DNA from 3 places in the Blautia sp. HCP3S3_D9 genome. Region 2 is predicted to be linked to each of the others. Evidence: riboswitches for the same ligand, from Rfam matches in the RefSeq annotation. Region 2 holds a riboswitch; each other region holds the start of a gene.
What was found. Region 2 has a riboswitch for tetrahydrofolate ahead of folE (GTP cyclohydrolase I FolE). Riboswitches for the same ligand answer to the same signal wherever they lie in the genome.
Positions count from the first base shown of each region.

Region 1: it holds a riboswitch for tetrahydrofolate, as region 2 does, so the genes downstream of both, folE (GTP cyclohydrolase I FolE) here and folE (GTP cyclohydrolase I FolE) in region 2, are expected to answer to the same signal.
Region 3: it holds a riboswitch for tetrahydrofolate, as region 2 does, so the genes downstream of both, ACTNES_RS05110 (folate family ECF transporter S component) here and folE (GTP cyclohydrolase I FolE) in region 2, are expected to answer to the same signal.

Region 1 is NZ_JBQHWS010000137.1:3,547-6,813, forward strand. It holds gene ACTNES_RS17635 (DUF4869 domain-containing protein) at 1-260, shown strand, start outside; gene ACTNES_RS17640 (ATP-binding protein) at 266-1,249, shown strand; THF riboswitch at 1,315-1,411, shown strand; gene folE (GTP cyclohydrolase I FolE) at 1,549-2,106, shown strand; gene ACTNES_RS17650 (HD domain-containing protein) at 2,103-2,600, shown strand; gene folP (dihydropteroate synthase) at 2,640-3,267, shown strand, end outside.
Region 2 is NZ_JBQHWS010000043.1:13,898-17,164, forward strand. It holds gene ACTNES_RS10115 (ABC transporter ATP-binding protein) at 1-856, shown strand, start outside; THF riboswitch at 972-1,068, shown strand; gene folE (GTP cyclohydrolase I FolE) at 1,232-1,789, shown strand; gene ACTNES_RS10125 (HD domain-containing protein) at 1,786-2,268, shown strand; gene folP (dihydropteroate synthase) at 2,383-3,192, shown strand.
Region 3 is NZ_JBQHWS010000014.1:26,064-29,330, forward strand. It holds gene ACTNES_RS05095 (amidohydrolase family protein) at 1-103, shown strand, start outside; gene ACTNES_RS05100 (hypothetical protein) at 158-1,336, opposite strand; gene ACTNES_RS05105 (hypothetical protein) at 1,416-1,613, opposite strand; THF riboswitch at 1,938-2,042, shown strand; gene ACTNES_RS05110 (folate family ECF transporter S component) at 2,130-2,690, shown strand; gene ACTNES_RS05115 (GNAT family N-acetyltransferase) at 2,969-3,267, opposite strand, start outside.

The DNA of each region.
Region 1 (3,267 bases), on a different contig from region 2:
GAGGAGTGAAGACATTGTTGCTGATTTTAAATGAACCGGATCGGATTTTCAATGCCTCGACCTGTGGCGATAACTGTGCAAAATGGATATTGGAAATAGGCAGGATTAAAGATGTTACCATTAATCTCAGGCATATGATGAGTTTTGGAAAAGACACAAAATTTGAGATAAAAGTCCAAAATGGAGGAGAAACGGTCCATTCAATGAAGGAACTTGTTCCTATAGCAAATAAGTATTTAAATGAAATGAAACAGGAGTAGTGATTATGAAAGGTTCACATAGAATCATTGTAGAATCCAGAAAAGTGAAATATGATTTTGTAATTCATAGGAATATTACAATCATTACTGGTGACAGTGGATCAGGTAAGACTGTTTTAATTGATCTTATACATGATTATGGAAGATATGGTGCGGACAGCGGTGTATTTCTTTCCTGTGACTGCCCCTGTAAAGTGATTGATAGTGAGGATTGGGAAAGAAAGATAGAAGAAACAACAGGAAGCATTATTTTTATTGATGAAGGAAATCGTTTCCTGGTTTCAAAGAAGTTTGCACAGCTTGTGCAGGGATCTGATAATTACTTTGTACTGGCTACAAGAGAAAAGCTTCCGGCATTGCCATATAGTGTAAGTGAAATATATGGATTTCGCAAATCTGGAAAATTTCATGATGCGAAACAGAAATATAATGAGATTTATCATTTGTACGGTGAAATATCAGAGGAAAAGAATATCAATCCGAAACTTGTAATAACAGAGGATTCCAATTCGGGATTTGAATTTTTTAAAGAAATGTCCAGACAGAAGGGTGTGAACTGTTTTTCTGCTAGTGGGAAGTCAAATATCATCAGACAGTTGGAACAGAGACCGAATGAAGAGGGTACAATTTTGGTCATCGTAGATGGAGCTGCATTTGGTTCAGAGATGAAAGATATCAGTGAATGCATTAAAACACAGGGAAACATTGTACTCTATGCACCAGAATCTTTTGAGTGGTTGTTACTTTCAACAAAGGAAATACCGGAAGTAAAAGTAGAAACAATACTTCAGAATCCAGAAGAATATATAGACAGTAAAGAGTATGTCAGTTGGGAACGATATTTTACAGATTTATTGATAGAAAGTACCAGTAAGAATTTTATATGGGCATATTCGAAGAAAAGGCTTACAAAGGCGTACTTTGCTCCAAGAATAGTGAATGCGGTAAAAACAATCATGAAATTGGTAGACTGGGAAAAATCATTCTGAAAAGTCAGAAAAAACCTTTTCTATTGTCGTATTACATGGTATACTGAATACCGAAATGAATGATATGCAAAATAGGATTTTATGCGTCAAGTGTTCGGTGAATGGGGAGTTGTCACTGAAACGAAAAGTGCGTCTTACGGTATATTATCCGCACCCGTTGCAAACAATATAAGAGGATATCTCATATTGTGTTAGGGAATGTTTTTGACATACATTCTATCACAATTGGAGATATCCTTTTTTGATTTGATCAAAAGGATAATCTCCATTTCAAAAAATACAAAGGAGGTTATTTTTTAATGGTTGACAAAGTGAAAATTGAGCAGGCAGTCCGTCTGCTTCTGGAAGGTATCGGTGAAGATATCACACGGGAAGGTCTGATCGATACTCCTGACAGGATTGCCCGCATGTGTGAAGAAATTTACGGAGGTCTTGGCCATGAAGCGGACCAGCACCTGTTAAAGCAGTTTCCTGTAGAGAATAATGAAATCGTACTGGAAAAAGACATCACCTTTTACTCCATGTGTGAGCATCACCTGATGCCTTTTTATGGAAAAGCTCATCTTGCATACATCCCCAACGGCAAAGTTACCGGTTTAAGCAAACTGGCACGTACAGTAGAGGTTTATTCCAGAAGACCACAGATTCAGGAACGGCTTACTGTTCAGATTGCAGATGCTTTGGAGCGCACTCTGGATCCAAAAGGAATTATGGTAATGCTGGAAGCGGAACATACCTGTATGACCATGCGCGGAATAAAAAAACCGGGTAGCAAAACGATCACTACTGTAACCCGTGGTGCGTTTACAGAAGATAAGGAACTGCAGAAAATGTTCCTTTCTATGGTAAAAGGATGAATAACAATTTTTCAGATATGGATCGTGTCAATCGGATTTGGAGGCATCCGGTTTATCAGGAACATTATAAAAAAATACAGGAACTTGAAAGTGAACGGATCTTCTGCCGTCATACGCCTGAACATTTTCTGGATGTTGCACGGTTGATGTACATTTATGCACTGGAGAAACATCTGGAGTTGCCCAAAGAGCTTATCTATGCAGCAGCACTTCTTCATGATATCGGACGTGCACAGCAATATCAGTACAACATTCCCCATGATATTGCAGGAGTAGAAATCGCAAGGGAAATTCTGTCAGATCTGCACTTTACAGAACAGGAAAAAGAACTGATTCTGTCTTCCATTGGACATCACCGAAAAGGAGATTCCTGCAGTACGCTGGCAGCACTTCTTTATAAAGCGGATAAGCAGTCCAGAAATTGTTTTTTATGTTCCGCTGCTTCTGAATGCTATTGGTCTGATGATAAAAAAAATATGAAAATTGAATACTGATCTTCTTCATAAGCATAAAAGAAAGGATGGGCTCTGCTCATGAAAATTGGAAACCGTTTTTTTGATACTAAGAATCATACTTACATAATGGGAATTCTAAATGTTACCCCTGATTCCTTTTCTGACGGCGGCAAATGGAATCATATGGATGAAGCTCTGAAACATACAGAGGCGATGATTGCTGATGGTGCAGATATTATTGATATCGGAGGCGAATCTACACGTCCCGGCCATACACCTGTCAGTGCTGATGAGGAAGCGCAGAGAGTTCTTCCTGTTATTAAAGCGGTCAAAAAGCATTTTGACATTCCTGTTTCTGTAGATACTTTTAAGAGTAGCGTTGCTGAAAGCTCTATCCAGGCAGGAGCTGACCTGGTTAACGATATCTGGGGATTAAAATATGATCCGAAAATGGCAGCTGTGATCGCAAAATATGATGTGGCCTGTTGTCTGATGCACAACAAATCTAATACAGAATATCAAAATTTTGTCATTGATATGCTCGCTGAAACACAGGAATGTGTTAATCTTGCAAGACAGGCTGGAATTAAAGATGAAAAAATCATGCTTGACCCGGGAATTGGTTTTGGAAAAACATTTGAAATGAATCTGGAAGCAATGAATCACCTGGAGCTTTTTCAGAATCTGGGATTTCCGGTTCTCCTTG
Region 2 (3,267 bases):
ATTCAATGATATCAGTTCTGTTGTCACAGAGCTTCAGAACGCACTTGCATGCGCAGGCAGAATCTTTGATCTGCTTGAAGAAGAACCGGAAGTTGCAGAAGCTTCTAACACACTGGAAAATGTAAAAGGTGAAGTGGATATCAAGAATGTATGCTTCCATTATGATGAGTCAAAAAAACTGATCGAGGACTTCAATCTTCATGTAAAACCTGGTATGCGTGTTGCTATCGTAGGGCCCACCGGATGCGGTAAATCAACCTTTATCAACCTTCTGATGAGATTCTATGATGTAAATGCCGGTTCTATTTCCGTTGACGGTAAACCAATTAAAGACATTACCCGTCATTCTCTGAGAAGCAGCTATGGTATGGTGCTTCAGGAAACATGGATCAAAAACGGAACCGTCCGTGACAATATCTCTATTGGAAAACCGGACGCTACAGATACTGAGATCATCGAAGCAGCCAAGCTTACCCATAGCTGGGAATTTATCCAGCGTCTTCCTAAAGGACTGGATACCATGCTTAACGAGGACAGCTTAAGTCAAGGACAGAAACAGCTTCTGTGTATCACACGAGTTATGCTCTGCCTGCCTCCGATGCTGATTCTGGATGAGGCTACTTCCAGTATTGATACCAGAACAGAATTACAGATTCAGGAAGCATTTGAACGAATGATGGAGGGAAGAACAAGCTTTATCGTTGCTCACCGTCTCTCCACGATCCGCAATTCAGATCTGATCCTTGTTATGAAAGACGGAAGTATTATTGAACAGGGTACACATGATGAACTGATCGCGAAGGGCGGCTTTTATCATACTCTGTATAACAGCCAGTTTGCTAAGGTTTCTGAATAATCGCCCTTCAGCAACAAGTTCTTTTCATTACCAGTTGAAATAAATTTCCAATAATGTCAAAAAAATCTTTTCTATTACTGTATGACATGATATACTGGTGTTGAAATGAATGATATGCAAAATAGGATTTTATGCGTCAAGTGTTCGGTGAATGGGGAGTTGTCACTGAAACGAAAAGTACGTCTTACGGTATATTATCCGCACCCGTTGCAAACAATATAAGAGGATATCTCATATTGTGTTAGGGAATGTTTTCGACATACATTCTATCACAATTGGAGATATCCTTTTTTGTGTATCAAACCTGAAGTGCACGCCCAAAAACTGATTAAAAGGATAATCTCCATTCTACAAATACAAAGGAGGTTATTTTTAATGGTTGACAAACAAAAAATCGAGCAGGCAGTCCGTCTGCTTCTGGAGGGAATCGGTGAAGATATCACACGGGAAGGGCTGGTCGATACTCCCGACAGAATTGCCCGTATGTGTGAAGAAATTTACGGAGGTCTCGGTCAGGAGGCAGACCAGCATTTATTAAAACAATTTCCAGGGGAAAATAATGAAATCGTACTGGAAAAAGACATTACTTTTTACTCTATGTGCGAGCATCACCTGATGCCTTTTTATGGAAAAGCTCATCTCGCCTACATCCCTGACGGCAAAGTTACCGGTTTAAGCAAACTGGCACGTACCGTAGAAGTTTATGCCAGAAGACCGCAGATTCAGGAGCGCCTTACCGTCCAGATCGCAGATGCTCTGGAACGCGCCCTGAATCCAAAGGGAATCATGGTAATGCTGGAGGCAGAACACACCTGTATGACCATGCGCGGAATCAAAAAGCCTGGAAGTAAAACGATCACTACCGTAACCCGCGGCGCATTTAAGGAAGATAAGGAACTGCAGAAAATGTTCCTTTCCATGGTAAAAGAATGAATACCGATTTCTTAGATATGGATCGTATCAATCAAATCTGGCAGCATCCTGTTTATCAGGAACATTATAAAAAAATACAGGAACTTGAGAATGACCGCATTTTCTGCCGTCATACTCCGGAACATTTTCTGGATGTTGCACGGTTAATGTATATTTATGCGCTGGAAGAACATATGGATCTGTCCAGAGAACTGATCTATGCCACAGCTCTTCTTCACGATATCGGACGTGCAGAACAGTATCTGCATGATATTCCCCATGATATTGCAGGTACGGAAATCGCACGGGAAATTCTGGCAGACCTGAATTTTACAGAGCAGGAAAAAGAACAGATCCTGTCTTCCATCGGTCATCACAGAAAAGGAGATTCCTGCAATACGCTTGCAGTACTCCTTTATAAAGCAGACAAAAAATCCAGAAACTGTTTTTTATGTTCCGCTGTTTCTGAATGCTACTGGTCCAGCGAAAAAAAAATATGAAAATTGAATACTAGAGCGTGTTTGAAAAATCATTCCCACAAATTGTGACGCACATCTTGTTCAAACATGCTTTAATCCTCTACATAACCATAAAAGAAAGGATGGTCCCTGCTCATGAAAATTGGAAACCGTTTATTTGATACTCAAAATCAAACTTACATAATGGGAATTTTAAATATTACTCCTGACTCCTTCTCGGACGGCGGCAAATGGAATCACATGGATGAAGCTCTGAAACATACAGAAGCAATGATCGCTGATGGAGCAGATATTATTGATATCGGCGGCGAATCCACGCGTCCTGGCCATACACCGGTCAGTGCCGACGAAGAAGCTCAGAGAGTCCTGCCGGTTATCGAGGCTGTCAGACAACGTTTCGACATTCCTATTTCTGTAGATACTTTTAAAAGCAGTGTTGCTGAAAGTTCCATCCAGGCAGGTGCTGATCTGGTCAACGATATCTGGGGATTAAAATATGATCCGCAAATGGCATCCGTAATCGCTAAATATGACGTTGCCTGTTGCCTGATGCACAACAAATCCAACACAGAATATCAGAACTTTCTTATAGACATGCTCTCAGAAACCCAGGAGTGTGTCAATCTTGCAAGACAGGCCGGTATTAAAGATGAAAAGATCATGCTTGATCCAGGTGTTGGTTTTGGAAAAACATTTGAAATGAATCTGCAAACTATGAACCATCTTGAACTTTTTCAGAATCTGGGATTCCCGGTTCTCCTCGGCACCTCACGCAAATCCATGATCGGACTGGCACTGGATCTGCCTGTTGACCAGCGCGTGGAAGGAACTCTGGCCACCAGCGTGATCGGCGTAATGAAGGGATGCTCTTTTGTCCGTGTTCATGATGTCAAGGAAAACAAACGTGTCATTCAGATGACAGAAGCAATCTTGGGACGCAGATAATTACTGATCACGGTGCACGAAGTGAACAATAACATTTACTGACCTATCACACTTCCATAAAATATTGCAATTAAG
Region 3 (3,267 bases), on a different contig from region 2:
TGAAATGAAATCGTTTACAGAAATTCTGGAAGAAAGTGATATTGTCTGTCACTGGCTTTCAGATGGTGAATCAGAAATTAAAAAGAAATTTATCAGACGGTAATAACAAAAGCAGTTCATTCTACAGCGTACAAACTGTAAATGGACTGCTTTTGGCTTATGCATACTGAATCTTGACTGCAGTATAAATATTAGAAGATTTTGATTTAGACGGATGGAAAGTAACACATACATAGTCGCCGTATTCCACACCGCTTTCAGTAAGATCCTGAGCGTTTTCAATGCGGAAAGTGTCGACTGCACCATCGTCGGTCTGAACGGTGATCGTATTAGCGGTGCTTCCGATGATAGTTCCGGTTGCTGTAAAGGAAATATGTTTATCATCGATTCCGGCAGGATTTTCTCCGGTTACGGCAATGATACGAATGCCCTCCAGAGTGTCCTCTTCCAGATTTCCAATATAAGTCACATTTGCATGAGAACCGGGAGCAATTCCGCCCTCAAAATAAGCGGGAATTGCAGACATATCAATGCTTAGCGGAGTATCACTGCCAGCAGGAAGAACCTGAAGAATATTCAGATTTACTGCCTGGATGGTTACCAGAAACTGTTTCTCACGGTTCGCAATCTGCTCCGGTGTCAGTGTAACTGTCGGTTCAGGTGTAGGTGTCGGATCCGGAATCTGCAGGTCTTTCAGGTCGGAAATACTCAGGACTTTCAGATGACTAGCGTTTAAAGACGCAGAGGAATCATCAGAAGTATCCGGAAATTCACCTTTAAAGGTAAGGTAGACCCAGTCGCCGGATTTGATGCCGTTCTGATAATATTGTTTCGTTCCGGTGATCGGGTAAGTAGCAGTTTTGCCTTTTTTATTTTTTATGGTGATCGTATTGGAGGTCAGAGATATGACCTGCCCGTGAGCAGTACGTTTCTTCAGTTTGTTCTTCTTGTGGAATTCATCCACTACTTTCAGAACACGAACACTGCTTGTATCTGTATTGGAGAGCTGTCCTTCATAAATAATACTGATCTCATCACCGGTGATCATTCCGCCTTTACACTCCAGTGTGGCGTTGGAAACATTGAATACATAAGATGCATCGTCTGTATTCAGGATGAGCTGGCTTCCGGAAAAATCCTGTAGAGTACCGGAAATCTCATCCATATAAACGCGGTCTTTGGATTCGGTTGTAGTGGTGGTATCAGTTGAAGAAGCGATTTCCCGGGCAGAAGTATCTCCGGTAGATGTAAATTGTTCCAGTACAGTTCCAGGGCTGCAGCCGGTCACAGAGAAAGTGAGAACGGTACAGACACATGCAGCAAGCAGTTTTTTCATAGTAAAGACAGGACCTCCGATAAATCATTCGTTTGAGCATTATTCCTGCCAGGTGCAGTGCAATGATCTCAAAACATAATTATTTATGAGAAGAGATATCATCTTCAGGCGGATCTGGGATAAAGTCAAAAATTTTCCGGTAGTTTTCCCATTCGTCATTGTCTTTGGCAGGAGTAGATATCAGGCCGGTACATTCTGTACAGGCGTTGGTATTCAGGTAATTATCATAACATACATTGTAAGGATTTTGGCAGCTATTTTTACGCTTTTCTGACATTTTTTTACCTCCATGATTATAGCAGATGTGATCCATCTGTCTGTATAATGGATAGTATTAGTATATGCGGTTATTTTATGTGAGTTTTTTGTTCGCTGTTTAAGGAAAACTGCGAAAGAGTTATTGGGTTATGGAGAAGTAGTAAAACGGATTACGAATATCTGACAGAACTGATAAGATTCTGGGAAGTGTGCTGCTGTGAGCTGACAGTAACTGGTTTTCGTGAAATATGTACAATAAACAGACTATAAATTTGACAAAATAATAACGAAAAATATATTGAAATTTCTATGGATTGTGATATAATTTCGATAAATAAATAATAGCGAAGTAGGATTTTATGCGTCAAGTGTTCACAGGCTGGGGAGTCGCCGTGAAACGAAAAGTAGAAAGCGTGCTGCTTACGATATGATTTCCGCACCCGTTGCTACATATGAGGACATCTCATAATGTGGAGGGATTATTATTTATGGTAACTACTCTATTTTTTAAACACATTATGGAGGTGTTTTTATTATGCAGAAAAAACAATATTGGAATGTAAAAACATTGGTGTTCATGGCTCTTCTGATCGCCATGCATCTGGTACTCACACGAGTTCTGGTGATTGATCTCGGTGCATACCGTATTTCTGTAGGAAGTGTAAGTACAATTCTTGCAGGTCTGTGGCTTGGCCCGGTAGCTGGTGGTGTCTGTGGATTATGTGCAGATATCATCGGATGTTTTATGAAAGGATATGCAGTAAACCCGTTTATTACAGTTGCAGCAGTTCTCTGGGGCGTTCTTCCTGCTCTTGCAAAACCGTTATTTGCAAACAAGAAGAAAACAGGAAAGACAGTTGGCATCTGCGTATCTATTGTAGTAACAGCGGTTCTCAGCTCTCTGGTATTTACAACAGCAGGACTTGTAATTATGCTTGGATATAACTTCTACGCGATCATGCCTGGAAGACTGGTACAGTTCGCGATCATGATCCCGATCTACTGTGTACTGACCTGCCTGCTGTATTTCAGCCCGCTGACAGCAATGGTTGTTGAGAATGCGGCACCTGCAGTGCTGAAGAACAAAACCGTATAATTGAGATAGAATTAAGACTTGAATAATGGACTGATAAGATAGTTAAGAAAACATGGTTTTGCGCGGACTATGTTAATTACATATCAATCGATTCCCCGAAAAAGAAGAAAGTTATGATATAAAAAGACAGACTCATTGTAAAGTAAAATATGAAGTACTTTACAGAGAGTCTGTTTTTATTATATTCTGAAACTTAATCAAATCAAGTAAATCTTCTGCTTCAATTGTGAAAAGCAATGAACAGTGGGCGGGGACATGCCTGCCATGATCAGAGCATTTTATTTTTCTGGTGGATAGTTACCGTTCTCATCCGGCTGTACACGGAACCAGTAAGTATAAAGTTGGTTGAATCCGAGCAATTTGTACAGTGCACGGGCATTGTCATTTCCCTCTACAACCTGAAGGTATGCATTCTGCGCACCTTTCTTTATCCCTTCTTTCAGAAGTCCGGTACAGATCTGGCGTGCATAGCCGTGTTTGCGATATTCTTCTTTTACATGGATGGCATAGATCCCGATGTAATCTCTGTCCAGAATGCCGAGTCCGGTTGCAATGATCTGGCCGTCCATACGGATGC